One region of the Rhizobium sp. 01T437 genome, then DNA from elsewhere that is predicted to be linked to it. Evidence: predicted binding sites of a transcription regulator. Region 1 holds the regulator's gene; the other holds the start of a gene.
What was found. Region 1 encodes LexA, which represses DNA repair genes until DNA is damaged. Its sites were predicted from a motif close to TGTTCNNNNTGTGTTCNG; they were not measured.
Positions count from the first base shown of each region.

Region 2: the regulator LexA is predicted to act here: its motif matches at 3,018-3,035, upstream of AC1DM5_RS17955 (DUF5680 domain-containing protein).

Region 1 covers NZ_JBFTPM010000001.1:601,064-617,410, reverse strand. The annotation lists gene AC1DM5_RS03140 (isoprenyl transferase) at 1-271, shown strand, start outside; gene AC1DM5_RS03135 (phosphatidate cytidylyltransferase) at 271-1,101, shown strand; gene rseP (RIP metalloprotease RseP) at 1,131-2,264, shown strand; gene bamA (outer membrane protein assembly factor BamA) at 2,466-4,805, shown strand; gene lpxD (UDP-3-O-(3-hydroxymyristoyl)glucosamine N-acyltransferase) at 4,856-5,917, shown strand; gene fabZ (3-hydroxyacyl-ACP dehydratase FabZ) at 5,910-6,377, shown strand; gene lpxA (acyl-ACP--UDP-N-acetylglucosamine O-acyltransferase) at 6,374-7,192, shown strand; gene AC1DM5_RS03105 (LpxI family protein) at 7,196-8,077, shown strand; gene lpxB (lipid-A-disaccharide synthase) at 8,074-9,243, shown strand; gene gltA (citrate synthase) at 9,275-10,564, opposite strand; gene AC1DM5_RS03090 (ComEC/Rec2 family competence protein) at 10,905-13,280, shown strand; gene lexA (transcriptional repressor LexA) at 13,261-13,986, opposite strand; gene AC1DM5_RS03080 (VOC family protein) at 14,184-15,071, shown strand; gene kdsA (3-deoxy-8-phosphooctulonate synthase) at 15,068-15,916, shown strand; gene AC1DM5_RS03070 (methyl-accepting chemotaxis protein) at 15,930-16,347, opposite strand, start outside.
Region 2 covers NZ_JBFTPM010000008.1:32,629-48,975, reverse strand. The annotation lists gene proS (proline--tRNA ligase) at 1-435, shown strand, start outside; gene AC1DM5_RS17965 (lipoprotein-releasing ABC transporter permease subunit) at 453-1,757, shown strand; gene AC1DM5_RS17960 (ABC transporter ATP-binding protein) at 1,809-2,492, shown strand; gene AC1DM5_RS17955 (DUF5680 domain-containing protein) at 2,496-2,957, opposite strand; gene dnaE (DNA polymerase III subunit alpha) at 3,271-6,768, shown strand; gene AC1DM5_RS17945 (hypothetical protein) at 6,810-7,142, opposite strand; gene AC1DM5_RS17940 (MFS transporter) at 7,085-8,203, opposite strand; gene AC1DM5_RS17935 (winged helix-turn-helix transcriptional regulator) at 8,346-8,777, shown strand; gene AC1DM5_RS17930 (L,D-transpeptidase family protein) at 8,781-10,031, opposite strand; gene AC1DM5_RS17925 (GNAT family N-acetyltransferase) at 10,185-11,915, shown strand; gene AC1DM5_RS17920 (DNA polymerase IV) at 12,020-13,309, opposite strand; gene AC1DM5_RS17915 (N-acetyltransferase family protein) at 13,386-13,973, shown strand; gene AC1DM5_RS17910 (hypothetical protein) at 13,948-14,673, opposite strand; gene AC1DM5_RS17905 (DUF3572 domain-containing protein) at 14,628-14,942, opposite strand; gene AC1DM5_RS17900 (response regulator) at 15,075-15,446, shown strand; gene AC1DM5_RS17895 (PleD family two-component system response regulator) at 15,466-16,347, shown strand, end outside.

The DNA of each region.
Region 1 (16,347 bases):
CCTCAGATCGCAGGATATCACCCCTGCGCTGATCGACGCCCGGCTCGATACAGCCGGCATCCCCGACCCTGACCTCATCATCCGCACCAGCGGTGAGGAGCGGCTGTCCAATTTCCTGTTGTGGCAGGCCGCCTATTCGGAGTTCGTTTTCCTGCCGGAATACTGGCCGGATTTCAGCCGCGAGCTCTTCCTGTCGGCGCTTGAGAAATTTGCCTCGCGCGATCGCCGCTTCGGCGGTCTTTCCGCGCAGGCCGCTGCAGTGAACACCTGATGAAGCAGGAACTGAAGCTCCGCATCGTTTCAGGTCTGATTCTCGCAGTCATCGTTCTTGCCGCCACCTGGTATGGCGGCTTTATCTTCCGCACGGTGGCGGCGGCGATCGCGCTTCTGATCTATTACGAATGGTCGACGATCACAGGCATCGTGCGCGACCCCGTGACCAACGTGCTCGGCTGGGTAGGCGAGGTGCTGGTCGCCCTGCTCGTTCTGGCGGGTGCGTTCGAATATGCGTTCGGAATGCTGATTGCCCTGACCGCGGTCGGCATTGCCATGATCTTCCTGCATCGTGCCAGCCGCTGGTTCGCGCCGGGGCTTTTATATGCCGGCGGCACCGGATTGGCGCTTGCCGCGATCCGCGGCGATGAAACGTTTGGCCTCTACGCGATGCTCTTCATCTTCGCCGTGGTCTGGGCGACCGATATTCTCGCCTATTTCGTTGGGCGCGCGCTTGGCGGTCCAAAGCTTGCTCCGCGCATATCGCCCGGCAAGACATGGTCGGGCGCAGTCGGTGGCGCCATTTCAGCCGTCATCGCCGGAGCCGTCATTGTCCATTTTTTGATTCCGGAAGCCCTGGATCGTGCAGCGGTGATCGCGCTCGTCCTGTCCGTCTTCAGCCAGTCAGGCGATCTTTTCGAAAGCTTCATCAAGCGAAAATTCGGCGTGAAGGACTCCAGCCGTCTCATTCCGGGGCATGGCGGCGTCATGGATCGTGTCGATGGACTGATTTTTGCCTGTTTTTCAGCGTTCTTGCTTGCTGGCCTTTTTTCGCTGATAAAGGGCGACGGAACGACGTCGCTCGGTGCGGCATTGTTCGGCCTTTGATCATTACGGCCAGATAGAAGAAGGAAGTCATGGAAGCGGTGACCGGCATATTCGGTTTTTTGACGGGCTATATCGTCCCCTTCGTCATCGTCCTGTCGCTGCTCGTCTTCGTGCATGAGATGGGCCACTATCTGGTCGGGCGCTGGAGCGGCATCCGTATCCTCGCCTTCTCCGTCGGCTTTGGCCCGGAGATTGTCGGTTTCACCGATCGCCACGGAACGCGCTGGAAGATATCGGCGATCCCGCTCGGCGGCTATGTTCGCTTCTTCGGCGATGAGGATGCGTCCAGCAAGCCGGATACGGACAGGCTCGCCGCGATGACGGATGAGGAGCGCGAACGTTCCTTCGCCGGTGCAAAGCTTTGGAAGCGCGCCGCAACCGTCGCAGCCGGCCCGATCGCCAACTTCATCCTTGCTATTGCCATCTTCACGGTCCTTTTCGCGGTCTACGGCCGTACAGTGTCCGATCCCGTAGTCGCTGAAGTGAAGCCGGACAGTGCTGCTGCGGCAGCCGGCGTACTGCCGGGCGACCTGCTCGTCTCAATCGATGGCACCAAGGTTCAGACCTTCGACGACGTGCGGCGTTATGTCAGCATCCGTCCGAACCAGAACATCGTCGTGACCATCGAGCGCAACGGCGAGAAGATGGACCTGCCGATGGTGCCGCAGCGCACCGATATCACCGACCAGTTCGGCAACAAGATCGAGGTTGGCCTGATCGGGATCGTCACGAACGAAGAGGTTGGCCACTTCCGTCTGCAGACCTATACGCCGCTTCAGGCACTGAACGAAGGCGTGACGCAGACGTGGCACATCGTGACCGGCACCTTCAAATATATCGGCAATTTGCTCAATGGATCGATGAAAGCCGACCAATTGGGTGGGCCGATCCGCGTGGCGCAAGCTTCGGGCCAGATGGCTACGCTTGGAATAGGCGCGTTGCTGCAGCTTGCTGCGGTTTTGTCAGTTTCGATTGGATTGCTGAATTTGATGCCGGTTCCGGTACTTGATGGCGGCCACCTGATGTTCTATGCGGTGGAAGCGGTTAGGGGAAGGCCGCTGGGTTCTTCGGCTCAGGAAATTGCGTTTCGCATTGGCCTGGCCATGGTGCTTACATTAATGGTTTTTGCTACCTGGAATGACATTAGCGCGCTCATCGGCTAGCGCGTAAAAAGATAGGGAAAATTACTGTTTATTTACGATGTTTCAAAGCTGTAGTGGCGAATGGGTCACGCTTCGAAATGAAGTAAACAGAAATTAACGAGCTCCCTTGCTTGTATGTCAAAAGCGGGTAAAACGACACACGTGGCCGGAATCGGGGGTTCCCCTGGGGTCGGAGACGAGGGAAAAAAGGTAATGGGTGAAATGAAGGCTGGTTCAAGGTTTTTGAACGCAGTATCGGCGATTGCGCTGTCTGCTAGTGTTGTTGCTTCTGGCGCAGGTGCTTTGACTTTCGTTTCGGCTACGGCTGCGGAAGCTGCCGTCATTCAGCGGATCGATGTACACGGTGCAAGCCGCGTCGGTGCTGAGGCCGTCCGGTCGAACATCACCATTACTCCCGGCAAGAGCTTCTCCAATACCGATATCGACGACTCCGTAAAGCAGCTTTACGGCACCGGTTACTTCTCCGACGTCAAGATTTCGGTTTCCGGCAGCACCCTCGTCGTCAATGTTCAAGAAGCGCAGCTCGTCAACCAGGTCGTCTTCAACGGCAACCGCAAGGTCAAGGACGACAAGCTGGCAGCTGTCGTCAAGACACATGCCGCTGGTCCTTATAGCGATGCGCAGATCCAGTCCGATATCGCGGCGATCAAGGAAGCCTATGCCGCTACCGGTCGCAGCGAAGTCGAAGTGACGACGCAGGTCGTTCCGCTCGGCGAAGGCCGCGTCAACCTCGCTTTCGTCATCAATGAAGGCGACCGCACCAAGATCGACGCCATCAATTTCGTTGGCAACCAGGCCTACAGTGCCGGCCGTCTCGCCGCGGTCATCCAGACCAAGCGTTCGAACTTTCTCTCGTTCCTGACCCGCAAGGACGTCTACAACGAAGACAAGCTGCACGCTGATGAAGACGCGCTGCGCCAGTTCTATTACAATCGCGGTTATGCCGACATGCGCATCGTTTCTTCCGATGCCTCTTTCGACGAAGCGACGAACAAGTACACGCTGACCTTCAACATCGAAGAAGGCCCGCGTTATGATTTCGGCGCGGTCAGCGTTCAGTCGACCGTTGAAGGTGTCGATGCCCAGCAGCTACAGGGGCTGGTCAGAACCCGCGAAGGCCAAGTCTACAACGCCAAGGAAGTCCAGAAGTCCATCGAGGCGATTTCGGATCAGGTTGCTTCGGCCGGTTATCCTTTCGCGCGCGTCACGCCGCGCGGCAACCGCGACCTGAACAACAATACGATCGGCGTCGAATACCTCGTCGACCAGGGCGAGCGCGCCTATGTCGAGCGTATCGAAATCCGCGGCAACAGCCGTACGCGCGATTACGTTATTCGCCGCGAGTTCGATCTCAGCGAAGGCGACGCCTTCAATCAGCAGATGATCACCCGCGCAAAGCGCCGTCTTGAAGCGCTCGGCTACTTCTCCTCAGTCAACATCTCGACCCAGCCGGGCAGCTCGGCTGATCGCGTCGTCATCGTTGTTGACGTACAGGATCAGTCGACCGGTTCGTTCGGTATCGGTGCCGGTTATGCGGCCGGCGGCGACGGCCTGTTGCTCGAAGCTTCGATCGAAGAAAAGAACTTCCTCGGCCGCGGCCAGTATATCCGCCTTTCGGCTGGTGGCGGTCAGGAAGGCTCGCGCGCTTACGGTATCAACTTCACCGAGCCTTACTTCCTCGGTTATCGCCTTGCCGCCGGTTTCGACGTCAATCACAGCGAGACGTCGAGCAACGACAACTACGATTACGAGGAAACCAGCGGTGTTCTGCGCGTAACGGCGCCGATCACTGAAGATCTGGCGACGACGTTCCGCTATAATTACAAGCAGATGAAGTACGATTCCAGCGGAAGCAGTCTGGCCGATTTGTCCGCTACCTATCAAAACCTGGTCAACGAGAGCCCGTGGACACGGTCTTCCATATCGCAGACGCTGACCTACAATACGCTTGACGATACCGTCCTGCCGCGTGAAGGTGTCTACGCTACTGCGACACAGGAAATCGCCGGCCTCGGCGGCGACTCCCAGTACTACAAGATCTACGGTAAGGCCCGTTACTACCATCTGCTCGCTGACGATGCCGACATCATCGGCTCGCTCTCGGCTTCAGCTGGTTACGTTGTCGGTTTCGGTGATCACCTGAACGTCTTCGACCAGTTCACGCTGACCAATTCCGATATTCGTGGCTTCGAGAACAAGGGTATCGGCCCGCGCATCACCAACCCGGACGATCCGCTCGGTGGTACGACTTACTTTACCGCTTCTGCCGAAGCGACGTTCCCGATGCCGGGCTTCCCGCGTGACTTCAACCTGCGCGGCGCAGTCTTCGCAGATGCCGGCACGCTGTTCGGCAACGATGTCGAGCTTCTCGGTTCGGATACTGCAGAAGGTGACGGTTCCTCGCTGCGTGCTTCGGTCGGTGTCGGTCTGATCTGGCAGTCGCCCTTCGGTGCGCTCCGCGTCGACTACGCGATCCCGGTCGTGAAGGAAGACTTCGACAAGACTCAGCGCTTCAAGTTTGGCATTAACAACCAATTCTGATATCGGCAGTCCGGAACTGTAAATTTCAATTCCGTTCTGGAGTTTTGCCGATGGAGCAAAATACTTTTTTTCTGCCCCATGAAGGCGTGAGACTTGCTGAGTTAGCGCAATTTCTTGGGGCAGAACTTGGCAATTCCGATCATGGCGATGTCATCATACGCTCGGTCTCTCCCATCGCTAGGGCGCAGGCAGGGGATATCTGTTATATCCTCTCTCGCCGTAACCGGGACGAGTTTCTGACCTGCGAGGCTTCGGCCGTGATTTGCGACAAGGCGCTGGCTGAGTTGGTGCCGCCGCATATCCCTGTGTTGATCTCCTCTAATCCGCATGCTGCCTTTGCGATGGCCGGCGGATTTCTCTATCCCGCAGCTCTCAAGCCGGTGACGTTTTCGTCCGGCGAGACCGAGATTGCGCCGAGCGCTATCATCGATCCGACTGCGCGGCTAGAGAAGGGCGTGATTGTCGAGCCGATGGCGATCATCGGCCCCGGCGCGGAGATCGGCGAGGGCACTCGCATCGGCGCTCACTCGGTCGTCGGTCCCAACGTCAAGATCGGCCGGAACGGTTCGATCGCGACGGGTGCGAGCATTCTCTGCGCGCTCATCGGCAACGGCGTCATCATCCATAATGGTGTCCGTATCGGCCAGGATGGATTCGGTTATGCACCAGGCCCGCGTGGCATGATCAAGATCGTGCAGATCGGTCGCGTCATCATCCAGGACAATGTCGAGATCGGCGCCAATACGACGATCGATCGCGGCGCCATGGACGATACCGTCATCGGCGAGGGAACCAAGATCGATAACCAGGTCCAGGTCGGCCACAACGTCCGCATCGGACGCCATTGCGCGATCGTTTCGCAGGTCGGGCTTGCCGGCAGCACAATCGTTGGCGATGGCGTGCAGATCGGTGGACAGGTCGGCCTCAAGGGACATATCACCATAGGTGATGGCGCGCAGATCGCTGCAAAAAGTGGTGTCATGACCGATCTTGCTGCTGGCGGCCGCTATGGCGGAATACCGGCACGTCCTCTAAATGACTATCTGAAATATGTTGCACAGCTCATGGCAAAATCAGGGGCGCGCGGAAAAAAGGGAGGCAAGAATGACTGAAGCAACAGCCGCCACGCTTTCTTCGGCAGACATCATGGAAATCATAAAGCTGCTGCCGCACCGCTATCCGTTTTTGATGGTCGACAAGATCGTCAATATCGATGGCGACAATGCTGCCGTTGGCATCAAGAATGTGACGGTCAACGAGCCGCATTTTTCCGGCCACTTCCCTGACGCGCCGATCATGCCTGGCGTTCTGCTGGTTGAAGGCATGGCGCAGACTGCGGGCGCGATTTGCGCCAAGAAGGAAGGCCAGACCGGCAACCTCGTCTACTTCATGACGATCGACAATGCCCGCTTCCGCAAGCCGGTCGTGCCGGGCGACCGCGTTGAATTTCACGTGCAGAAAATCAAGCAGCGCGGCAATATCTGGAAATTTCATTGCGACGCAAAGGTCGACGGAGCGCTCGTCGCTGAGGCCGATATCGGCGCGATGATCGTACGTAAGGACAACGCATGAGCATGATCGCCGAAAGCGCCAGAATCCACCCGATGGCCGTGGTCGAAGACGGTGCCACGGTCGGTGAAGGCGTGGTGGTCGGCCCGTTTTGCCATGTTGGCCCCAAGGTCACACTTCAAGACAATGTCGAACTGATCAGCCACGTGGTTGTTCTCGGTCTGACGACCGTCGGCGCCGGTACGCGTATATTTCCTTCAGCCGTTATCGGCGGCGACTCGCAGAGCGCCCGCCACAGCGCCGTCGACACGTCGCTGATCATTGGACGCAACTGCACCATTCGCGAGGGCGTTACGATGAACACCGGCACCGTCGAACATGGCGGCTCGACGGTAATCGGCGACAACAGTCTTTTCCTAGCCTATTCGCATGTTGCTCATGATTGCCGTGTCGGCAACCACGTTATCATGTCCAACAATGTCATGCTGGCTGGCCATGTGTACGTTGGCGATCACGCAATCATCAGCGGCGGCGCCGCAGTGCACCAGTTCACCCGAGTCGGCAAATATGCCTTTGTCGGTGGTCTCTCGGCCGTGAGTTACGACGTCATTCCCTACGGCATGCTGAACGGCAATCCCGGCATTCTGAGCGGCCTCAACGTCGTCGGCATGACGCGAGCCGGCGTCGATCGCGCCGTCATTCACACAGTTCGCCGTGCCTATAAGGCTATCTTCGAGGGTGCCGGCTCGATCCGCGAGAATGCAGCCCAAATCCGCGACGAATATGCCGATTGCGAGCAGGTGGTCGAGATCCTCGATTTCATCGCGGCCGAAAGTGATCGCGCGCTGTCTTCGCCGAGTCGGGGACAGAAGGGCTGATCTGTGGCTTCCGACGGTGACACCGCTGAAGGCCGGCTGGCGATCATTGCCGGTGGCGGCCTTCTGCCGTCTTATGTCGCCGAGGCTGCACGTTCGGCCGGCGAAAATCCTGTTATCGTTATCCTGAAGGATGAGGGCGACCGTCGTTGGGATGGTTTCGACCACGCCACGATCGGTATCGGTGATTTCGCTTCGCTCGATCGGCTTTTCAAGCGGTACGGAGTAAGCCGTGTCGTCATGTCGGGCAGCGTCCGTCGGCGGCCGGAATGGCGCGAGGTACGGCCGACGCTGCGTATTCTGACGAAGGTGCCCGCAGCCATCCGTACGCTGCTTTCGGGGGGCGACGATACCGTTCTGAAGATGGTCATCAAGCTGATAGAAGGGCGAGGTCTGCGTGTCGTCGGCGCCCATGAGATTGCACCGGATCTGCTGGCAACCGCAGGCCCGCTGGGCGCTGTTTCGCCCAATGAAGAGGATCGTCGTGACATAGAGCGCGCAGGCAAGGCGGCGGATGTGCTTGGCAGTCTGGATATCGGGCAGGGCGCCGTCTCGATCGGCGGGCGCGTCGTCGCTGTTGAGGGCGTTGAGGGCACGGACGGCATGCTTGACCGCGTGGCGAACCTGAGAGCGGCAGGCCGCATATCGCCGCGCCGGCGCGGTGTGCTCGTCAAGCTCAGCAAGCCCCAGCAGGATATTCGCGCCGACCTGCCGGCGATTGGTGTGTCCACTGTGCTCAACGCCAAAGCCGCCGGGCTTGCAGGAGTGGCCGTCGAAGCCGGCCGGGCGCTGGTGCTTGATCGCGACGCGCTCATTAAAGTGGCAGACGAAAACGGTCTTTTTGTCTGCGGTATCGACAAGGGCTTGCCGGGATGGGGGCTTCAATGAGCGACAGACCGCTGAGGATTGCCGTCATAGCCGGCGAAGTCTCCGGCGATCTCTTAGGTGCCGATCTCATTGCCGGGCTGAGGAAGATCCATTCCGGGCCGATCGAACTCGTCGGCGTCGGCGGTGAGGGGCTGCAAAGCCAGGGATTGAAATCGCTCTTCGATTTCTCCGAACTTTCCATCATGGGCATTACCCAGGTGTTGGCAAAGCTGCCGAAGCTCTGGTCCCGCATCCGGCAGACGGCCGCGGCGATCATCGCGTCGAAACCCGATATCCTGCTCATCATCGACAGCCCGGACTTTACCCATCGCGTCGCCAAGCGCGTGCGCAAGGCGCTGCCTGACCTTCCAGTCGTCAACTATGTCTGTCCCAGTGTCTGGGCCTGGAAGGAATATCGCGCCCAGCGCATGCGCGCCTATGTCGACCATGTGCTGGCTATACTTCCTTTCGAGCCGGCGGTGATGCAGCGTCTCAACGGGCCGGCGACAACCTATGTGGGCCATCGTCTGGTTGCCGACGCAGCACTGCTGGAGACCCGGCGGCTGCGCGCTGGCCGACAGCCCGGCGACGGTGCGATCCTGCTTCTTCCCGGCTCGCGTTCGTCCGAGATCAAGAAGCTTCTGCCTTATTTCGAGGCCGCCGCCGAGGAGCTCGTCGCCCGCAATGGACCGATACGCTTCATGCTGCCGACTGTGCCGCACAAGGAAGCGTTTGTGCGCGAAATGACGGCGGAATGGACGATAAAGCCGGAAATCGTTGTGGGTGCTGAAGCGAAATGGAAGGCCTTCGCCGAAGCCGATGCGGCCATGGCAGCGTCCGGCACGGTGATCCTGGAACTGGCGCTTGCTGATGTACCCGTCGTTTCCGCTTACAAGGTCGACTGGATCATGCGCATGCTGACGTCAGGCATCAAGACCTGGAGCGGCGCACTGCCCAATCTGATCGCCGACTACTCGGTCGTCCCGGAATATCTGAACGATATCGTTCGCGGCGCAAGCCTCGCGCGCTGGATGGAGAGGCTGTCAGCCGACACCTACCAGCTCAAGGCGATGAAGGAAGGCTACGAGCTCATCTGGCAGCACATGCAGACAGAAAAGCCGCCCGGAGAGCATGCAGCACAGATACTGCTCGCTGTTCTCGCCAACAAAAAACCCGGCCATTCCTGACCGGGTTTTCTTTTTAGTTCGAAGTCAGCGCTTAGCGCTTGGAAACCGGCACGTAGTCGCGCTTCGGTTCGCCGATATAGAGCTGGCGCGGACGACCGATACGCTGTTCCGGATCTTCGATCATTTCGTTCCACTGTGCGATCCAGCCGACGGTGCGGGCCAGAGCGAAGAGCACGGTGAACATGGTCGTGGGGAAGCCGAGCGCCTTCAGCGTGATGCCGGAGTAGAAGTCGATGTTCGGGTAGAGCTTCTTCTCGATGAAGTATGAGTCGGTCAGAGCGATGCGCTCCAGCTCCATGGCGACTTCGAGAAGCGGATCGTCCTTGATGCCGAGTTCGCCGAGAACTTCATGCGTGGTCTTCTGCATGATCTTGGCGCGTGGATCGTAGTTCTTGTAGACGCGGTGACCAAAGCCCATCAGGCGGAACGGATCGTTCTTGTCCTTGGCGCGGGCGATATATTCCGGAATGCGGTCGACAGTGCCGATTTCCGTCAGCATGTTGAGGGCTGCTTCGTTGGCGCCGCCGTGAGCGGGGCCCCAGAGGCAGGCGATGCCGGCGGCGATGCAGGCGAACGGGTTCGCACCCGAGGAGCCGGCGAGACGGACGGTCGAGGTCGAGGCGTTCTGCTCGTGATCGGCATGCAGGATGAAGATACGGTCCATGGCGCGTGCGAGCACCGGATTGACGACATATTCCTCGCAGGGAACAGCAAAGCACATGCGCAGGAAGTTGGACGCGTAATCGAGATCGTTCTTCGGGTAAACGAAGGGTTGGCCGATATGGTACTTATAGGCCATCGCGGCGAGCGTCGGCATCTTGGCGATCATGCGCAGGCTAGCGACCATGCGCTGGTGCGGATCGGTGATGTCGGTGGAGTCGTGATAGAAGGCCGAAAGCGCGCCGACGCAGCCGCACATGACGGCCATCGGATGAGCGTCGCGACGGAAGCCGGTGAAGAAGCGGCTCATCTGCTCATGCACCATGGTGTGGTGCGTGACACGATAGTCGAAGTCCTTCTTCTGGGCGGCGGTCGGCAATTCGCCGTAAAGCAGCAGGTAGCAGGCTTCCAGGAAGTCGCCATGCTCGGCAAGCTGCTCGATCGGGTAACCGCGATGCAGCAGAACGCCTTCGTCGCCGTCGATATAGGTGATCTTCGATTCACAAGATGCGGTCGACGTAAACCCGGGATCGTAGGTGAAGGAAGCCGTGTTCTTGTAGAGGGCACCGATATCAATGACGCTGGGTCCGACCGTGCCGTTTCGGACGGCGAGGTCGACTGATTTGTCACCGATTTTGATTGTAGCGCTTTGATCCGTCATGCTGATCCTCCGGAGTGGCGGTGGCGCCGCAAAAGCGCCATAAGAGTTAAGCGTCCTCAGCGATAGCTATATGATCGGGAAGCTAATGCCAAGTTACCGTGATGCCATTTTGTGCATCGCGGCATCATCTTTTAGGCACTGCAGCGATGAGCTAAATGCATATCAGAACACCATGATTTGACTGGATTTTCGCTCCTGTGAATTTTCCTCTTATTTCAATCGATTATTGTTTGCTCGTTTTGATTTCAGGTTGCATTCTGCCAGTATCCGGGGGCGGGTCCAGGCGATTATGGCGGGGTTAGAGACAAGAGAACGACAAGAGCAATCCATTGATCAAAAGATGGATTTTGCTGGCATTGCCCCGCGCGCCATTATGACGCAATCGGCTCGTACGCAGGTTGCGATCCCATTTCGATGGCGATTGGTGACTGTTGCGAAACGATACGTCGGGTCGTCGATGCGTATGGCCGCCGAAGAGGCCGGCCACGGTCGCCTCCTCCTCTTCTCGCCGGTCTTCCTTGGTGCGGGTGCCGCGACCTGGTTTCTGGCGGCCTCGGACTTTCCGGCCGTGTCGCTCGGTCTCTGCCTGCTTGTTCTCCTTATTGCCGTTGCGCTCTGCGGTTATGCCCGGACGAAACTGCGGGCGACGCTGCTTGCTCTGTTTCTTTTTGCCGGTGGAATGCTCTCCGCGCAGATCGAAACATGGCGGGCAAAGACCCTGATCCTCGATTCAGCCGTAACGAGAACGGTGTCCGGCCGGATCGAACGCCGAGAAGGCGATGGCCAAGGGCGCTGGCGTTATATTCTTGACGTCACCGGCACGGATGCTCCTGAGATCAAGCGTCCGCCCGAACGCATCTCCGTGCTGGTCCGCGGGGCCACCCAGCCGTTCGAACTCGGCGACGTCATCGAGGGCAGGGCGCGTCTCACGCCTCCGGCAGGACCAGCACTCCCCCACCTCAATGATTTTGCCTTCAATGCCTATTTTGACGGCATTGGTGCCAACGGCTTCTTCTATGGAGCACCGAAGAGGGTTGCAGAACAGCCGGAGCAAGCTGGCTCGGTCGGTGAGACCACCCTGGAGTGGCTTTACCGCCTGAGAAGCGGCATTGGCGATCGGATCCGCTCCACGCTGCCCGGCGACACCGGGGCCTTTGCCGCCTCCCTTGTCACCGATGAGAGACGGGCGATCTCGGATGAAACGACGGAGGCGCTGCGGCAATCCGGCCTTGCGCATATCATCGCGATCTCCGGCCTCAATATGGCGCTCTCCGCCGGCATCTTCTTTGTCGGCCTGCGTGTCATCCTCAGTCTTTTTCCCGGTATTGCCCAGGCATGGCCGATCAAGAAGATCGCGGCGGCCGGCGCGCTCGCTGCGGTGACGGCCTACTATCTGATCTCGGGTTTTGCCGTCTCCGCCGAACGCGCCTTCATCATGATGGCGATTATGCTGGTTGCGGTCTTCTTCGACCGGCCGTCGATCAGTCTCAGAAACGTGGCGCTATCCGCTCTCGTGATCCTCGGGGTCTCGCCATCGGAGGTGCTGGGGCCGAGTTTCCAGATGTCCTTTGCTGCAACGCTTGCCCTGGTCGCCGGATACGACCTCTGGAAGGGGCGGCCGATGCGGGAGAATGCCTTTGCCAAGCTGCCGATCATGAAGCCCTTTTTCATGGTTGGTGGCTTCTTCGGTGGCGTTTTCCTGACGTCGCTGATCGGTGGTTTCTCGACGGCGCTGTTTTCGATCGAGCATTTCCACCGGCTGACTGCCTATGGCCTGCCGGCAAATCTCGCGGCCATGCCGGTCATCACCTTCATCGTCATGCCGGCCGGGATGCTGGCAATGCTGCTGATGCCGTTTGGTCTGGACGGCTGGCTATGGCCGGTGGTAGGCTTCGGGCTTGATCTGGTGATCACCATCGCAAAGGCAGTAGCGGGGTGGGGCGGCAACATAGATGTAGGCCGCTTGCCCGGCTGGTATTTCCCGACCGCCGTTTTCGGATTTCTGCTGCTGACCCTGCTCAGAACCCGGCTGCGGCACATGGGAACGGCAATTATCGCGGTCTCGACGCTCGCTATTGTACTGCTTCCGTCAGAGGCGATGCCCGACATCGCCATCTCCGAAGATGGCGGTCTGGTCGCTATAATCGATGCAGAGGCGATGGCTTCGAACCGTGAAAAGCCGCCCGCCTTCATCTTCGAACAATGGCATAGGGCACTTGCCATCGAAGAGCATCGGAAGCCGGTTATGCTCCAAACTGCCAAGGCGCCCACTGCGCCTGATGGCAAAAGACTGCAACTGTCACCCGATCAACGGAATGAAGCCGGAGCGGCAATGAGACAGGCAGTCGCCGTCGGCCCGCCGTCACGCTTCTCCTGCCTGAAGGGCGCCTGGTGCACCACTTTGCTCGGTAACGGAAAGAAACTGACTGTCATCGACAATGCTGCCTATCTCGGGCCAGCTTGCGATACGGCTGATATTGTCGTGACCCCTGTCCGATTGCGCTTCGACCGTTGTCGTTCCGGCGCGCTGCTCTTTACCGGCGAGACGCTGCGCAAGACAGGTTCTGTCGAACTTCGATTCACTGATAAGGGAGTTGAGGTCGCAACCGCATTCGACACATTGGGGCGACCCTGGATACGCCACCGCGCCTATAATTGGCGCAGCAACACATTCGCAGACGCCAATCTGTCACCGGTCAGTGATAGCGGCGAATGAGACCGACGAGCTTGCCCTGGACCTTGACGCGATCCGGCGGGAAAATGCGGGTCTCGTAAGCGGGGTTTGCAGCCTCGAGCGCAATCGATGCGCCCTTGCGGCGGAAGCGCTTGAGCGTTGCTTCCTCGTCATCGACGAGTGCGACGACAATATCACCCGGATTGGCCGTGCTGCCATTGCGGATGATGACCGTGTCGCCATCGAAGATGCCGGCTTCGATCATCGAGTCGCCGCGAACTTCGAGCGCATAATGTTCACCGGAGCCGAGCATATCGGCGGGAACGGTGATGTCATGCGTATTGTTCTGGATTGCCGAGATGGGAACACCGGCGGCGATGCGGCCCATGACGGGAACGGAGACCGCATTGCCGTTATCGGCAGCAGGTGCTGGCTTTGCCGAGGCAGGAGGTGCTACGGGCTGGGGCTTGCCGAGGCTGCCCTCGATGACGCTCGGCGAAAAGCCGCGCCGAGGCTGCAGGCTCGGGCTGTAGGCTTCCGGCAGTTTGATGACTTCGAGCGCGCGCGCCCGGTTCGGAAGCCGGCGAATGAAGCCGCGTTCTTCGAGCGCCGTGATCAGCCGGTGAATACCCGATTTCGAGGCCAGATCCAGTGCGTCCTTCATCTCGTCGAAAGACGGTGGAACGCCTGACTCCTTCATCCTTTCATGAATGAAAAGAAGGAGTTCCTGTTGTTTGCGCGTGAGCATGGCGTCTAACCCCAGTCTTGAAACAAATCCAGAACGGACACTATATGTTCCATATGTGTTCCGCAAGTAGCTAAATTTTCGTAAAACTTCTGTTCAATCTGTCGAGAATTTGATTTTTATCGCCCTTAGGCCTGTCTGGCCTTGCTTCACGAGGCTTGCTGAAGCACATCTCCTTGTGATTGCTGGGAGAAGAACCGATGAGCCAAGACACGCTTCCGATCGATCATCTCGTTTTGCCGGTTACCGATATCGACCTAGCCCGCGAAAGGCTGGGCAAGCTGGGCTTTACCGTCGCGCCCGATGCCCGCCACCCCTTCGGCACGGAGAATGCCTGCGTTTTCTTTGCCGACAAAACCTATCTTGAGCCGCTCGGTGTCGCGAGCGTCGAGGAGAGCGAGGAGACGGCACGTGAGGGCAATGTCTTCACGGCCCGCAATCAGGCTTTCCGCTTCCGCTGCGGTAGCGAGGGACTGTCCGCCATCGCCTTCGCGACAGCGGATGCGAAGCATGAACATGCTCGATTCGTGAAGGGCAGCATCAGTGCTGGTTCTGTGCTACAGTTCGAACGCCCAGTGAAAATGCCGGATGGCACGGAAAGCATCGCCGGCTTCCGGCTTGCCTTCGCTGCCGACCTCCGGGCACCGGATTTCTTTCTCTTCGCTGTCGAGCGCATCAACCCGCTTCCAACCGATCGCAACGTGCTGGAGACCCACGCCAACGGCGTGACAGGCATTGCCGAGATCGCGCTCGGAGCCCCTGACCCGACAGCCTTCGGCGAGTTCGTTGGCTCGGCGGTAAAAGCCGCTTCTGCTGATGTCACGAGTTTCGGGCTGGAGGTCCCCACTGGAAACGCAAAGATCAGCCTGATGACCCCGCAGGGGCTGGAGGCCTATTTCGATCTGGCGACGCCGAATATCGATCGCGGCCTGCGCGGCCGGGCAATCCTCTTTGCCGTTGGCGATCTGGCCGTGACAGAAGCGCATTTGGCTGCTAACGGGGTGACCTATACACGCAAGGGCAACCGTATTCTGGTGAAGCCCGCGCCCGGTCAGGGCGTGCTCTTCGCTTTCGAGGAAACATCATGAGCTCCACTACCAATTCCGTTGTGACGGTCGGCGAGGGCGCCGGCAAAGTCACCTTCTCCAATGCCGCACGCCTGTCGCTGATTGCCGGCGCTTGCGAAATGGAAAGCCGCGACCATGCGTTCATGGTTGCCGGCACGTTGAAGGAACTGTGCACCAAGCTCGGCATCGGGCTCGTCTATAAGACCTCGTTCGACAAGGCGAACCGCTCTTCCTTGTCGAGCAAACGCGGTGTCGGCCTTGAGAAGGGGCTGGAGGTTTTTGCCGATCTCAAGAAGGAACTCGGCATTCCGGTTCTGACCGACATCCACACTGAAGAACAATGCGCCGAAGTGGGCAAGGTCGTCGACATCCTGCAGATACCGGCCTTCCTGTCTCGTCAGACAGATCTCCTGGTGGCTGCGGCAAAGACCGGTCGCGTTATCAACGTCAAGAAAGGCCAGTTCCTGGCGCCTTGGGATATGAAGAACGTGCTCGGCAAGCTAAACCAGAGCGGCAATCCGAACATCTTGCTCTGCGAGCGCGGCGCTTCCTTCGGTTACAATACGCTGGTCTCCGACATGCGTTCCCTGCCAATCATGGCAGCAACGGGCGCGCCCGTCATTTTCGACGCCACGCATTCCGTCCAGCAGCCTGGCGGGCAGGGGGAAACCTCCGGCGGAGAGCGGCAGTTCGTGGAGACGCTGGCCCGTGCAGCCGTGGCTGTCGGCGTAGCCGGTGTCTTTATCGAAACCCATCAGGACCCGGATAACGCGCCCTGTGACGGGCCGAACATGGTCTATCTCAAGGATATGCCACGGCTTCTCGAGAAGCTTCTCGCCTTCGACGCGATCGCCAAGGCCGCCTGAACGACAGGCAGCATCAGGCTGCCGCGCGGGACGGGCGCCTTTCCTCCAGTGCGAAGCGGGAGAGCATGCGCCCGAGATGGGACGCCTCGTTGCCGAGTTCCTGGCAGGCGGCGTTCGTCTCTTCGGCCATCGCCGCATTCTGCTGTGTCACCTGATCCATGCGGTTGACGGCAGCGTTGACCTCGACGAGCGCGACCGACTGTTCCGAAGACGAGCGCACGATCGCTTCGATCAGCGCCGTCACCTGCAGCACCTGGCGGTCTATATCGCCGAGTGCCTCACCGGTGCGGTTGACAAGTGCCACGCCCGCGGAAACCTGCCGCGACGACGTCTCGACGAGAAGCTTGATCTCCTTGGCGAGATTGGCGGAGCGGCCAGCGAGCTCGCGGACTTCCTGAGCGACGACGGCAAAGCCTTTCCCGGCGTCTCCG
Region 2 (16,347 bases), on a different contig from region 1:
CCGATGGGCGCGAAGGTGCAAGGTCCCGATGGCAAGGAACATACCGTTCACATGGGTTCCTACGGTATCGGCCCGACACGCCTTGTTCCCGCCATCATCGAAGCATCGCATGATGAGAACGGAATCATCTGGCCGGAGTCGGTCGCGCCCTTCGATGTTGTGGTCATCAACATGAAGGCCGGCGACGAAGCCTGCGACGGCACCTGCGAGCTGATCTACGCGGCGCTGACGAAGGCCGGCAAGGATGTGCTCTATGACGACACGGACGACCGTGCCGGCACCAAGTTTGCGACCGCCGACCTGATCGGCGTGCCGTACCAGATCATTGCCGGTCCGCGCGCGGTCGCGAATGGCGAAGTGGAAGTGAAGGACCGCAAGACTGGCGCCCGCGAGACGATGACCATCGAGGCGGCGATCAACAGGTTCGTGGCTTAAAGAAAGACGGAGGCGAAATGGCAGAGGCAGCAGTGGACCGGAGTTCAAAATCCGGCTTGGGTCCGGCTGGCAAGCCATTTTCCACCTTCGAACGCCTTGTGGCATGGCGCTATCTGCGCGCCCGCCGCAAGGAGGCGTTCATCTCCGTCATTGCCGGCTTCTCCTTCGTCGGCATCATGCTGGGCGTTGCGACGCTCATTATCGTCATGGCCGTGATGAACGGGTTCCGCACGGAGCTCGTCTCGCGCATCCTCGGCATCAACGGCCACATGATCATCCAGCCGATCGATGGTCCCTTTACCGACTATGCCGACCTCGTGAAGAAATTCGAGGCCGTGCCCGGCATCAAGATGGCGTTGCCCTTGGTGGAAGGCCAGGTGCTTGCCTCCTCGCGGACGGGCGGCAGTACCGGTGCGCTGGTGCGCGGCACGCGCGCCGAAGACCTGACCAAGCTCAAGGCCGTCTCCGACAATATCAAGTCCGGCGACATGGTGGGTTTTGCTGCAGGCGACAGCGTTTTGATGGGCACGCGCATGGCCGACCAGCTCGGCCTGCGGGTCGGTGACCTGATTACGCTGACGTCACCGGAAGGTGATGTGACGCCGATGGGCGTCAATCCGCGCATCAAATCCTACAAGATCTCCGGTCTCTTCGAGATCGGCATGTCGGAATACGATTCCTCGATCATCTATATGCCGCTCGAGGAATCGCAGCTTTATTTCAATGCCGACGGGCTGGTGCAGTCGATCGAACTCTTCGTCAATAACCCCGACGATATCGACAATCTGAGGCCCAAGGTGGAGGAGGCGGCCGGTCGGCAGATAGCCATCACCGACTGGCGTCAGCGCAACCAGACCTTCTTCTCCGCCCTGGAGGTGGAGCGCAATGTCATGTTCATGATCCTGACGCTGATCGTGCTCGTGGCCGCGCTCAACATCATCTCCGGCCTCATCATGCTGGTGAAGGATAAGGGCAGCGACATCGCAATCCTGCGCACCATGGGTGCGAGCGCCGGCGCCATTATGCGCATCTTCTTCATGACGGGAGCGGCGATCGGCATCGTCGGCACGATCGCCGGCGTTTTGCTTGGCGTGCTCGTCTGCGTCAACATCGAGTCCATCCGCCAATTCTTCTCCTGGATCTCAGGCACCGTGATCTTCAATCCGCAGGTCTATTTCCTCAGCCAGCTGCCGGCGGAAATGGATGTGAGCGAAACGGTTTCTGTCGTCATCATGGCGCTGACTCTCTCCTTCATCGCGACGATCTTCCCCGCCTGGCGCGCCTCCCGCCTCGATCCCGTTCAGGCCCTTCGTTACGAATAAGGCCGTGATCCAAGGTCAAATCCAAGGCTCAATCCAAGGAATGCCGCATTCATGAAACGCAACGTCGTTCTCAAGCTTTCGGGCGTCGCGCGCCATTATGGCCAGGGCGAAACGCTGCTGACTATCCTCAAGGGTGCGGACCTCACCCTGTCGAGCGGTGAGATGGTGGCGCTGGTGGCGCCGTCCGGCACCGGCAAATCGACGCTGCTGCATGTCGCAGGGCTGCTGGAGCATCCCGACGGCGGCGAGGTAGTGGTCAACGGCCGCCCCTGTGATGGCCTTTCCGATGAGAAGCGCACGGCCATCCGCCGCGGCGAGATCGGTTTCGTTTATCAGTTCCACCATCTGCTGCCGGAATTCTCTGCGCAGGAGAACATCATGATGCCACAGCTCATCGCCGGCCTCTCATGGAAGGAAGCGGGCGAGCGGGCGAAGATGCTTCTGGATTACATGCGCATCGGCCACCGCGGTGCGCATCGCCCGGGCGAGCTTTCCGGCGGCGAGCAGCAGCGCGTGGCAATCGCTCGCGCCGTTGCCAATGCACCGAGCCTGCTTCTGGCCGACGAACCGACCGGCAATCTCGACCCGGAAACCGCCAGCTATGTCTTCGACGCTCTGGAGGCCCTGGTGCGCCAGTCCGGCCTTGCCGCGCTGATCGCCACACACAACCACGAGCTCGCCCGGCGCATGGACCGGCGCGTGACGATCTCCGACGGCAAGGTCGTGGATTTCTGATTATCAGGGGATAATCAGCCCGCCGCGATAATCGAGCTCATAGGCCTTCTGACCATCGACAAGGATGAATTCGTGGCCACGGAAATGCGTGCAGTCGCCTTCGCTCGTATCGACATAGCGCCCCAGCGAATGATCGAAGACCATGCCGCCGAGGAAGCGGCCTTGTTTGTAGAGCTGTGACAGCGCGGCGCTAATGATCGTGCCGGCGACAGTTCCGTCGATGATCCCGGGCTCGATGATCCGCCCGAAATAGTTCATCGCCCACACCGGCTTTTCCTCCAGCCACACCACTTCCTGACCGGCAAAATCCGTGCCGCCGAAATAGCTGTCGAGATAGCGCCAGATGCCGCGCTTGTAGCCGAGATCATGGGCGCCGATCCGATAGGAAGGCTGTGCCTTGGCGCCGGCAACATAAGTCTGCGATTTGGCTTCGACAATGAAGCCGTTGAGTTCCTGCGTGTCCATCGTCCCACTGCTCCGATGTTAACCATGTCCCGCAGAAGCGGGGGGTAAACCTGTTGACAATAGAACATACATGGAACAAATTAAAAACATAAGAGCAAACGGAGAGCCAAATGACTGACATGATCCGTGATATCGCAGCATTCACCTCCATCGCAATGTTCATTGCCAGCTTTTCGCTGATCGTCATGGCAATGTAAGAATTCAGGGGATCGCATGGCAGCCATGCGGTCCCGAAGCGGGACTTTTTCTGGACAGAATCGCCGACAATGCCGACAATGCGCACTCTTCAGTGAGGCGGTTCGAAAGGCAGATCATGGCGGATGCGGAAAAAGGTGCTGCTGGCGCAGTCGTCGGCGGAAAACCGGGCTTCGTCCATCTGAGGGTCCACTCCGCCTATTCGCTGCTCGAAGGCGCGCTGCCCCTCAAAAAGATCCTCTACAAGGCATCGGGCGACAGCCAGCCGGCAATCGCCATCACCGATACCAACAATCTTTTCGTCGCCCTGGAATTTTCCCAGAAGGCGCTGGAGGACGGTCTGCAGCCGATCATCGGCTGCCAGGTGTCGATCGACATGGAAGATGGCCTCGACACCGAGAAGCGAGGCGGTCAGCAGGCGCTGGTTAAATTGCCTTCGATCGTGCTTCTGTCAGCTACGGATGCGGGTTACGAGCGGCTGGTCGATCTCGTCAGCCGCGCCTATCTCGGCGGTGAGAGCAATCAGGCTGTCCATATCCGTTCCTCCTGGCTGGAGGAAATCGGTACCGAGGGGCTGATCGCTTTGACCGGTGCCTCGACCGGCCCTGTCGACATGCCGTTTAAGGACGGCCATGCTGCTGCGGCAGAGACGCGACTGCTGGCGCTGAAGCGCCTCTTCGGTGACCGGCTCTATGTCGAACTGCAGCGGCACGGAACCTACGACAAGCGCCACGAACAGAAGATCATCGGCCTTGCCTACAAGTATGATCTGCCGCTGGTGGCGACCAACGAGGCCTTCTTCCCGACACGAGACGATTACGACGCGCATGACGCGCTGATGGCGGTGGCCCACAACGCCATCGTTTCCGACGACAGCCGCTTCCGCCTCTCGCCGGATCATTATCTGAAGAGCCGTGCAGAGATGGAAAAGCTTTTCGCCGATCTGCCTGAGGCACTGGATAATACCGTCGAGATCGCACGGCGCTGTTCCTTCATTCTGAAGACCCGCAAGCCGATCCTGCCACGCTTCACCGGCGCGACCGATGATCCCGAGGAGGCCGAGCGCGCAGAATCGCTCGAACTTCGCCGCCAGGCGGAGGAGGGGCTGGATATGCGCCTTGCCGAGCTTGGAATGTCCGCCGGTTACGAGGAGAAGGATTACCGCGAACGGCTGGAATTCGAGCTCAGCGTTATCGAGCGCATGAAGTTCCCCGGCTACTTCCTGATCGTTGCGGACTTCATCAAATGGGCCAAGCAGCAGGATATTCCGGTCGGTCCGGGCCGCGGTTCGGGTGCGGGTTCACTGGTCGCCTATGCGCTGACGATCACCGACGTCGATCCGCTGCGTTTCTCGCTGCTCTTCGAACGCTTCCTCAATCCCGAACGTGTCTCGATGCCCGACTTCGATATCGACTTCTGCCAGGACCGCCGCGAAGAGGTGATCCGTTACGTGCAGCAGAAATATGGTCGCGAGCAGGTGGCGCAGATCATAACCTTCGGTTCGTTGCAGGCGCGCGCGGCACTGCGCGATGTCGGCCGCGTGCTGGAAATGCCCTACGGCCAGGTCGACAAGATCTGCAAGCTGGTGCCGAACAATCCCGCAAACCCGACGCCGCTTTCCAAGGCGATCGAGGAAGAGCCGAAGCTGCAGGAAGAGGCAGCCAAGGAACCGGTCGTTGCCCGCCTTCTGGATATTGCCCAGAAGATCGAAGGCCTCTACCGCCACGCCTCGACTCATGCCGCCGGCATCGTGATCGGCGACCGTCCGCTGTCGAAGCTCGTGCCGATGTATCGCGATCCGCGGTCCGACATGCCGGTCACCCAGTTCAACATGAAATGGGTGGAACAGGCCGGTCTCGTGAAGTTCGACTTCCTCGGCCTGAAGACGCTGACCGTGCTCAAGGTCGCTGTCGACTTCTGCCGGAAGCGCGGCATCGAGGTCGATCTTCCGAAGATCCCGCTCGACGACAAGAAGACCTACGAGATGCTTTCGCGCGGCGAGACGGTCGGCGTGTTCCAGGTTGAAAGTGCCGGCATGCGCAAGGCACTGATCGGCATGAAGCCGGACTGTATTGAGGACATCATCGCGCTGGTCGCCCTCTATCGCCCGGGTCCGATGGAAAACATTCCGACCTACAATGCCCGCAAGCATGGCGATGAAGAGCTGGAATCGATCCATCCGATGATCGACCATCTGCTCAAGGAAACGCAGGGCGTTATCGTCTACCAGGAGCAGGTGATGCAGATCGCCCAGGTCCTGTCGGGCTATTCGCTTGGCGAAGCCGATCTTCTGCGCCGCGCCATGGGTAAGAAGATCAAGGCCGAAATGGACCAGCAGCGCGAGCGCTTCGTCGTCGGCGCGGTCCAGAACGGCGTGTCGAAGCCGCAGGCCGACAACATCTTCGAACTGCTCGCAAAGTTCGCAAACTACGGCTTCAACAAGTCGCACGCTGCCGCCTACGCTATCGTCTCCTATCAGACGGCCTATATGAAGGCGCATTATCCGGTCGAGTTCCTGGCCGCGTCGATGACGCTCGATATGTCGAACACCGAAAAGGTCAACGACTTCCGCCAGGATGCCAAGCGCCTGGGCATCGAGGTCATCGCGCCCTCCGTCCAGACCTCCTTCCGCCAGTTCGAGACCGGCGACAACCGTATCTATTACGCGCTTGCGGCTCTCAAGGGTGTCGGTGAATCCGCTGTCGATCACATCGTCGAAATGCGCGGCGACAAGCCCTTTGCCAGCATCGAGGATTTCTGCCTGCGCATCGATCCGCGCCAGGTGAACCGCCGCGTGCTGGAAAGCCTGATCTATGCAGGCGCCTTCGATTGCTTCAACCTGGATCGCGCCCAGCTTTCGGCCGGTCTCGACCGCGTGCTCGGCTATGCGCAGCGCGCCCAGGAAAACAAACTGAGCGGCCAGTCGGATATTTTCGGCGGTGCGCTATCCTCGGGTCCGGAAAAGATCGCCTTGCCGCCGTTCTCGCCCTGGCTTGCCTCCGAGCGGCTGCTCAAGGAATTCCAGGTGCTGGGCTTCTACCTGACCGCCCATCCGCTCGACAGCTACAACAACATCCTTCAGAAGATGCGCGTACAGACCTTCGCGGATTTCTCGACGGCGGTGAAGCAGGGCGCTGCGAACGGGCGACTGGCGGGCACCGTCATTTCCAAGCAGGAGCGCAAGACGCGCACCGGCAACAAGATGGGCATCATCGTCTTCTCGGATTCCTCCGGCCAGTATGAAGCCGTGCTCTTCTCCGAAATGCTGAACCAGTATCGTGACATACTCGAGCCCGGGAAATCCTTCGTCATCACCGCGATCGGCGAAGAGCGGCCGGAAGGTGTCAGCCTGCGTCTGCAGACCATCCAGTCGCTGGAGGAAAAGTCGCTGCAGATGCAGAAGGCGCTACGCGTCTATGTCCGCGACTCCGGCCCGCTACGCGCCGTCGCCGCACATCTGAACGCCAAGGGCGACGGCCTCGTCTCCTTCATCGTCATCAAGGAGGAGGGCAAGCGCGAGGTCGAAGTGGTGCTGCAAGAGAAATATCGCATCACGCCCGAGATTGCAGCTGCCTTGCGGGCTGCTCCTGGCGTCGTCGACGTCGAACTCGTCTGAACGAAAAGAGCGACCGGCAGTGCGCCGGTCGCCTTTATTTTTCAGCCGGCCTGCAGCCGGCAGGATGCATCCGCGCAGCGGCCTCTGCCGAAGCCCATGATGACCATGCCGATCAACGTCGCCGCGACCGGCACCAGCAAGGCGGTGCGCAGCGCTTCCAGGCGTTCGGATGGACTGTCTCCATCGCCGAGAGCAAGTGTGCCGACGGCGCTGACGGCGGAGAGGCCGAGGGCCGCGCCGAACTGGAACGACGTATTCACCAGCCCGCTTGCCAGTCCCTGTTCGTTTTCGGCAATACCTTCAGTCGCAATGATCGTCAGCGGGCCGTAGCCAAGCGAGAAGGCCAGGCCGAGCAGGATCGTCGACGGCAGCATCGCCGCATATGTCCAGTCGAGCCCCATACCAAGGAAGAGCGCGTAGCCCGGGCAAAAGCAAAGCCGCCAAGCACCACGCGTCCATTGCCGAAGCGCTCGACGAGTAGGGGCGTCAGCAGGGGCGCCAGAATGGCGTCCATGCCGATGACGATGAGGGCGAGGCTGGTTTCGAAGGAGGACCAGCCGAGCAGTTCCTGCAGGTAGAGCGAGACGATGAACTGAAAGCCGAAGAAGGCGCCGGTGAAGAGCATCGCTCCGAGGTTGGATTGTACCAGGGCGGCAGACCGGAAGATGCCGAGCCGCACCAGCGGCGCACGCGAATTGCGTTCGATGAGGATGAAGGCGAACCAGAGCACCGCGCTCGCGCCTGCCGCCACAATCGTCCAGGTTAGCTCACTGGTGGCATGCTCCAGTCGCGTCAGCGCATAGGCGGCAAGCAGCATGGCGCCGGTCAGCGTCAGCGCGCCAGCAATGTCGAACCTCTGGCGTGGGGTTGTGTCCTCCTTGTTCTCCACGATCAGCTTCGTGCCGGCAACGAGCAGGATGGCGGAGAAGATAACAGGTGCGAAAAACACCCATCGCCAGCCGACGGCGGACAGAAGCCCGCCAATGACGAGGCCGAGGGAGAAGCCGGCCGAGGCCGTGCCGGCATAGATCAGCACGGCCCTGTTACGCTGCGATCCCTCCGGAAAGCTACCATTGATGAGCGCAAGCCCGGCGGGCGTCATGAAGGCGGCCGCTGCACCCGTCACGAAGCGAGCCGTCAGCAGCATCCAGCCCTCGGTCGCAAAGCCGCCGAGGCCGGAGAACAGCAGGAAGACGGTCAGTGCCGTCAGGAAGACCTTGCGCTTGCCGTACATGTCGGCGACTCGCCCGCCAAGCAGCATCAGCCCGGCATAGGCAAGCACATAGGCCGAAACCACGGCGCTCAGCGTGGTGGTCGAAAGACCAAGCTCGGCCCGGATCGATGGAAGCGCGATGTTGAGCATGGCCGCATCGACGCCTTCGAGAAAGATGGCGCCGCACAGAACGGCGAGCATTCCGGCAGCGCTGCGGCTCATTCTTCCGCTATCCAATGCCAGTGGAGGACTTGTAGACATCCTGATTTCCTTGTCCGTGAAGCAGGGAAGAGCGAGAATGGTTACATATTGATCCTCGGTTCCCTATTGTAACCAAAGCTGACATAAGGCATGGTTCGGAGCCATGGAAGAAGGCACTTCAAACTCACCGAGTGACTGCTGCAGCACCGACCGCGATTACGACGTCCACCAGTGGGATTCGCGGGAAGAATGCGAGGTGCGCCAGATCCTCGATCGCATCGCCGACAAATGGTCGCTGCTGGTCATTGCCCTGCTCGAAAAACGCACCTTGCGCTTTACCGAATTGCGCAAGAGCATCGATGGCATCAGCCAGCGTATGCTGACGACGACATTGCGTCAGCTCGAGCGTGACGGGCTGATCGAGCGGACAGTCTATCCCGTCGTTCCGCCAAGGGTTGATTATGCTCTGACGGATCTCGGCTGCACGCTGCACGACACGATCAAGGCGCTCGTGGTCTGGACGGAAACGAACCAGGCAAAGATCATTTCCGCCCGCCGAAGCTACGACGAACGCGCCAGCGAGAAGCTTTGGTAAGCCTCAGCTCTCGCGGGTGATGGTGATGAATCCCGTGCCTTCGCCGGTTTCGGATCCGAGGCCTGTATCTGATATCGTCAGCGTTGAGCCAGGCGAGATCAGTGCATCGATCCGGTGACGGGTTTCTTCTGACATCGAGATGCGGCTGAGCGCTCTGGCGATTGGACGGCCGCTGATGATGGAGCTTTCCTGATTGGCGATGCCGAGCCGCTTCACCGTCTCGCGGGAGAGATTGTTCTCCAGCGTTACCCCCAGCCAGTCCGCCGTGCCGGCCGCCTCATCGACTGAATGCAGCGAGAAGAAGTGCGTGCCGAGAGCAAGACCCGGACCGGCGATGGTAATGGGCGCCTCGAAGAGCGGCTTGAAATCCTGCCGTACCATGATGACGCCATTCGGAGGCTCGCCTTTGCCTGCCGCTGCGTAAACTTCCTTAAGGAGAGTATCAGTGACCAGGCCCTTGTCACGGGCAAATTCCGTTGGCCGCAGCGCCTTGAAGGCATTGATGGCCTGAACGGTCGCAGGACCGGCCAGCCCATCAGGCTCGCCGGCAGCAAAGCCGAGCTGGTTCAGCAGGGTCTGGATATCGATGACGTTTTCACGCAGCGTCCGGCGCGTAATCAGCATGCTGATCGGCGCGCTATCCGCAGCAGGCGCCTGCAGCTGGAACTGCGGCATCGGCAGGGCAGCCGTCGTCTCGTTCATGGCGACCTGCACCTGCGTCTTCGCGTCACCTATGGACGGCCGCAGCTCCACGTCCGATAGCAGTGGTGCCGGTTCGGGCCGGTTGGGGCGGAACAGGGTCGGATGGTCAATCGGCTCTGGTATCAGCTCACTGTCGGTAATGATGACAGGCACGCCCATCTCGGTCATCTTGTAGAGCGATTTCGCAAAGGCGTCGGGCATGCGCACGCAGCCATGCGAGGCCGGATAGCGCGGCACGGAATTAGACTCGTGTAGCGCGATGCCGGACCATGTCAGCCGCTGCATGAAGGGCATCGGCGCGTTCGAATAGATATTGGATTCGTGGTACTTCTGCTTCTCGATGACGGAGAAGATACCGCTCGGCGTCGTGTGCCCATCCTTGCCGCTCGAGATCTTGGAGGTCGCCACGACCTCCGCACCGTCATAGACGGCCAGCGACTGCTTATCCTTGGACACGAAAATCTGCAGCGTGCGCGCGTCTGCTGCAAAAGCCGGATGGACAAGAGCGGTTGCCGACAGCAACCCGATAAGAACGCTTACACGCACAGACATGACGCAATACACCACATGCACAAAAACGACGCGAGTTAAGCACGCGAAGTTTAACGAAGGCTTGAATACGCGGCGCCGCTTTGATCACGAGATTGTGGGATATTCAATTTTATGCAAATCTAAAAAAGGAGAAGTCTTGGGGGAGACTTGGAAATGCATGTCGATATTGCTTCCGCGTTCGATGATCTGCATGCCCTGAAAGATAACTGGAACGAGGTCTACGCTGCCGATCCGGAGGGGAACTACTTCCTCTCCTGGCACTGGATCGTCAAATGGCTGGAGCGGCGTGCTTCGTCGTTCGTTCTCGCCGCTAAGCGGCAGGAGGGGGATGAACGATACGTGGCTTTCCTGCCCATCCAGCTGCATGTCGAATTCGAGGAAGGGCAGGGCCTCGTCAATATACTGCGGCTCGGCGGCACGCCTTACGCCGGCTATAATGGCCTCCTGACACGTCCCGAGGATGCCGAAGCGGCGCTCAGCGCCTTTGCCGATTGCCTCCAGACCTTCAACTGGAAACATCTCGATCTCGACGATGTCTATATATCCGAGGAGAGACTGAAGGCGCTCCTCGAGGCCTTTCCGGTTTCCGAATTTTCAAAGAGAAAGGTCGCTCGCAGGCCGCACATCACCTCGGTTGGTGAAAACATCGACCACGACGTCTATGTCTATGTGCCGCTCGGCGATGATTTCGAAACCTTCGTCGATGAGCGTTTCGGCTCGAAGACCCGGCGCAATGCGCGAAAAGCGCTGCGCGATCTCGTCGCACCGCAGAACGAACTGCGTATCACTCACGTCACGCCCGAGACGATGGAGCGCGACCTGGCGCTCTTTTACGAGATGTGGAACCTGCAATGGGGCGAGCGCCAGCCGCGCTACGGAAAGTTCATTCTCGACAACAGCCGTCATATGCTGCCGGCCTGCATCGAGCATGGCACGGTGTTCATGCCGATCCTCTGGCATCAGGACAAGCCGGTCGGCACCTTCATCATCTTCCTCGATCCCTACCGCAAGTCGATGATGTGCTTCCTCGGAAGTCGCGACCTGACCTTCCGCCACTCGATCAGCCCCGGTTTCATGCTCCATTGCTACAATCTGCGCTGGGCGATCGAAAATGGCTACCGCATCTACGACATGGGCACCGGCAATTACAGCTATAAGGATCTACTCGGATCGGAGCACCATATCGTCGAGAAGCTGCAGATCTCGACGCTGACAGGCCGTAATATCGGCGACCGTCTCGATCCGCACTCGCTTGGCATCGCCATGCATCAGGCGGTGCATTTCTTCAGGAATGGAAACCCGACCGCCGCCGAACTCTGCTGCCGGCAGATCCTGGCCGTCGACGAGAAACATGCGCAAGCCAGTTCATTGCTGGCGAAAATCGAGGCGGCGCGGCGGCCAAGGTTGACCGGTGATCCCGAAACCCATTTCAGTGCTGCCGCTGAACGTCATCGGGCCGGCGATCTTACTGCTGCGGAAGCTGGCTATCGCGACGTGATCTTAGTCATGCCAGATCATTTCGATGCTCTGCAGCATCTGGCATTGCTGCTATTGCAGAAGGGCGATCTGCGTGACGCAGCAGTCTGCGTCGATAAGGCGATCGAGGCGAAACCGACATCTGCCTCCGCCTATTGCAATCGCGGCAATATCCAGGCGCGGCTTTCGAATTTCGATCAGGCGCTCGCAAGCTACGATCGGGCAATCGCTCTCGATGCCGGTCACGCCATCGCTCTCAACAATCGCGGCAATGTTTTACGGCGACTGGGGCGCCATGATGAGGCGCTGGAAAGCTATGATCGTGCCATCGCGATCGAACCCGGTTATGTGCAGGCTGCGAAGAACAGGGAGGCGGCGCTGCAGGAAATGTCCACGGTGCCGGCCTAGAGCGCCGTGCGTCCATTCGGACGCACAAAGGACGCTCTAACACTTTGAATCTACGCATCAGGCTTTCCGAAAATCGATTCCGATTTTCGGACCGATGCTGTAGGCTAGCGGTTCCCCTTGCCACCGAAAGTATAGCCGGTCTCGACCGTGCCCTTGCCGAACTTGTCGCGCAACTTGTCCATGGCGGCTTCCGCCGCCGCGCGCCGGCCGGATTGCTGGTCGATGAGATCGGGCGGGTCGGCGCGGCCGGCATCGCCGAGATCGGTGACGCCAATGCCGATCAGGCGGAATTTCGTGCCGTCCGTTTCCTTCTCCAGAAGATCGAGCCCCGTGCGGAAGATCTTGTCGGCCAGTTGTGTCGGGTCTTCAAGGCGCCGGTTGCGGGTGCGCGATTTGAAATCGGCCGTCTTCATCTTCAGCACCACGGTCTGGCCGGCAATGCCGTTCTTCTTCAGCCGCCAGGAGACCTTTTCCGAGAGATTGCGCAGGATCGGCACCAGATCATCATAACGCGAGATATCATCGAAGAAGGTGGTTTCAGCTGACACGCTCTTGGCCGCATCGTTGATATGCACCTCGCGGTCGTCGATGCCGCGCGACAGGCGGGAAAGCCGCTGGCCGATGCTGCCGAAACGGCGCATCAAGTCATTCTCTTCCATTTGCTGCAACTGGCCGATCGTGCGGATGCCGTCTGCTTCGAGCGTCGCGGCAAGTGCCTTGCCGACGCCCCAGATGGTCGTCACGGGACGAGGCGCCAGAAACTCCACGGCTTCCTCGCGTCCGATGACGGAAAAACCACGCGGTTTCTGCAGGTCGGAGGCGACCTTGGCGAGGAATTTGCAATAGGAAAGACCGACCGAGACGGTAATGCCCACCTCTTTTTCGACGCGGCGGGCAAACTTCGCCAGCGTGCGGGCCGGCGGATCGTGATGCAGCCGTTCGGTGCCGCCGAGTTCAAGGAAGGCCTCGTCGATGGAGAGCGGCTGCACAAGCGGTGTCAGTTCCTGCATCAGCGCGCGAACCTGCCGCCCGACCTTAACATATTTCTCCATGTCCGGGCGGATGACGACGGCCTGTGGGCAGGCCTCCAGCGCCTTGAACATCGGCATGGCCGAGCGTACGCCGTGGATGCGGGCGATATAACAGGCAGTTGAGACGACCCCACGCTTGCCGCCGCCGATGATCACGGGCTTGTCGGCAAGCTCCGGATTGTCGCGTTTTTCCACAGCGGCATAGAAGGCGTCGCAGTCAATATGCGCGAGCGTCAGGTCGTAAAGCTCTTTGTGGCGCGCGAGACGCGGGCTGCCGCAAACATGGCAGCGGCGCACGTCTCCCTTCTGCTCGGCAAGGCAGTCGCGACAGAAGCCGGGTGTCTTGTCAGATGCAGGCGCCATGGTGAGAACAAAGGTTGAACATTGCAACATTACGCCCTAAGCTTTTGAGTCTCAAGAGAGGGAGGAGAGCTTGGCCGTGGATATCGATCTTCGTTTCGAACCTGTTACGGCCGAGCGCTGGGGCGATTTCGAAAAGCTGTTCGGCCCGCAGGGCGCCTTCTATAATTGCTGGTGCGTGGCGCTGCGTCTTCCGCATGCCGTCCGCACGAAGATGGAGCCTTCGGAGCGCAAGGCCCATATGCAGGGCCGGATTGAGACGGGACCGCCGCCGGGCATTCTCTGTTATATCGAGGGCGAGCCTGTGGCCTGGGTTCAGGTGGGGCCGCGCCACGACGTGCCGCAGTTCAATTCGCCGCGAACGGTTTCGCGGCCACTCGAGGAGGGTGACGCTCATGACCCCTCGATCTGGGCAGTCAGTTGTTTCTTCCTGTTGCCGAATCTGCGCGGAAAAGGCTTGAGCCACAGATTGCTTGCTGGTGCCGTCGATTATGCCCGCGGTCAGGGCGCACGGTTGCTGGAAGCCTGTCCGATCGACCATGTGAAGCAGTCGAAATCCGTCACGCTTTGCATCGGCTCCACGGCGATTTTCGACACGGCCGGTTTCGAAACGATCGCGCAGCGCAAGGACGGCCGGCCGCTCATGCGGCTGGATTTGCACGGCTGATCGTATGTGCCGTAAGATGTTGGTCGATGAGTTCGGCGGCATGAGCCCAGTCTCTCGCCCGCGCGATATTCTCGGCGGCGGCTGGCGCGAAGCGGTGAACGGGCGAATCCGGCATGAGATGGATGAGCAGGCAATCTGCCACATGCTCCTTCACGGAATGCAGGTTGCGCGCCATATCATCGATAAAGACGACCGGAAGATCGCGACCGCCATGCAGCGCCTGCACGATCGGTCCCTTCGGCTGTTCGCTGGCAAGCAACGGGAAGGTGAGGCCCGCGCTGTCGAGAAGGCGACGACGATGGGCGGAAAACTGCGGTGGCATCGCGGTGAGGAACAGGACGTCGGCATCATCAGACAAGCGTTCGAGCGTCGAAACGACGGGATCGATAGGCGTCTGCCAGCTTTCCTGGGCTTCGAAGAATTCCAGGATCAGCCGGCTGACATGCTGATCCTCAAGCGCAACCCCGTCGGCCAGCGAGACGATGTTGCCGTGAAGACGGAAGGAGCGCGGCAGAAATTCATGACCGAGACTTTTGAGGTACAGTTGGAAAGGACCGATGAATTGCAGCACCACATCATCGACATCGCAGACGATGAGCGGCCTGTCGCCAAGGCGGATATGCGAGATGTCGAATTCGGCGCTGTTGCTCACGATCAGTATTCCCCAGAGTCGAGGCCAGGCGGCGAGAAGTGGCGCCATGCCGCAGTCAGCGCTTCCGGCGTCGTGTTCGTCGCCTCACAGAAGGCGATTGCCGTCGGCTCATGGTTCATGAGGAAGTCCAGCATGCCGGCGAGAAAGCCGGGATCGTTGATGGCATTGCGCACTTGCTGGGGTTCTACGCCTGTCAATGCCAGGAAGCGACCGAAGAGATCCGGGTCGTTCGCAAGCCAGCCGAGGACGGCAATGGCCGTTTCTTGCGGATCTGCTGCCGCCGCAAGTTGTTTCGAAGTCTTGAAATTGCTTTGCATTGCGGTGGTCGAGTTACCTTTTCTTCAACCAAATACCGGTAGCTTGCACTATCGGTTTCATGGAGCCATTTGTCAGCTAATGTCTTTATCATGGACATTTGGCTTCAAGAGCGGACGTAGGGACAGCTAATCATGCCCAAACAGGTGATGATTGTAGAAGATAACGAGCTCAACATGAAGCTCTTTCGCGACCTCATCGAGGCCTCGGGCTATACCACGATCCAGACCCGCAACGGCATGGAAGCGCTTGATCTTGCGCGCAAACATCGCCCCGATCTTATACTTATGGATATTCAGCTTCCGGAAGTTTCCGGCCTCGAAGTCACCAAGTGGCTGAAGGAAGACGACGAACTGCATGTGATCCCGGTCATTGCCGTCACGGCCTTTGCCATGAAGGGCGACGAGGAGCGGATCAGACAGGGCGGCTGCGAGGCCTATGTCTCGAAGCCGATCTCCGTTCCGAAATTCATTGAGACGATTAAGACTTATTTGGGCGACGCCTGAGGCATCGGAAAAAAGATTCATGACTGCGCGAATACTGGTTGTTGATGATATTCCGGCAAATGTGAAGCTGCTCGAAGCGCGGCTGCTGGCTGAATATTTCGACGTGCTGACCGCGGCCGACGGCTACGAGGCGCTGGCGATCTGCGACCGCAACCAGGTCGATCTCATCCTGCTCGACATCATGATGCCCGGCATCGACGGTTTCGAAGTCTGCGAGCGGCTGAAGGCCAATCCGAAGACCGCCCATATTCCCGTCGTCATGGTCACAGCACTCGACCAATCGGCCGACCGCGTGCGCGGCCTGAAGGCCGGTGCCGACGACTTCCTGACGAAGCCCGTCAACGACCTGCAGCTCATCTCCCGCGTAAAAAGCCTGCTGCGCCTGAAGACGCTGAGCGACGAACTGCGCGTGCGCGCCGAGACCGCCCATACGATGGGCATGGACGAGTTGATGCGCGCCGGTGACGGACGCGCCGACGAGGCGGGACAGGTGTTGCTGGTCGACAGCCGTGCCAACTCGCAGGAACGCATCATCAAGACGCTGAAGCCCGTCGCAGACGTAGTCGCCATCTCCGATCCGCAGGCAGCTCTTTTCGAAGCCGCCGAGAGCGCCTTCGAACTCGTCATCGTCAACGCCAATTTCGATGAATACGATCCGCTCAGGCTTTGCTCGCAGTTCCGCTCGCTGGAACGGACCCGTTTCCTGCCGATCCTGATCATCACGGAGCAGGGCGCCGACGAGATGGTCATCCGCGCGCTCGATCTTGGGGTCAACGACTATATCGTGCGCCCTGTCGATCCGAACGAGCTGGTCGCCCGCAGCCTGACGCAGATCCGCCGCAAGCGCTACAACGACCGCCTGCGCGCCAGCGTCAAGCAGACGATCGAACTCGCTGTCACC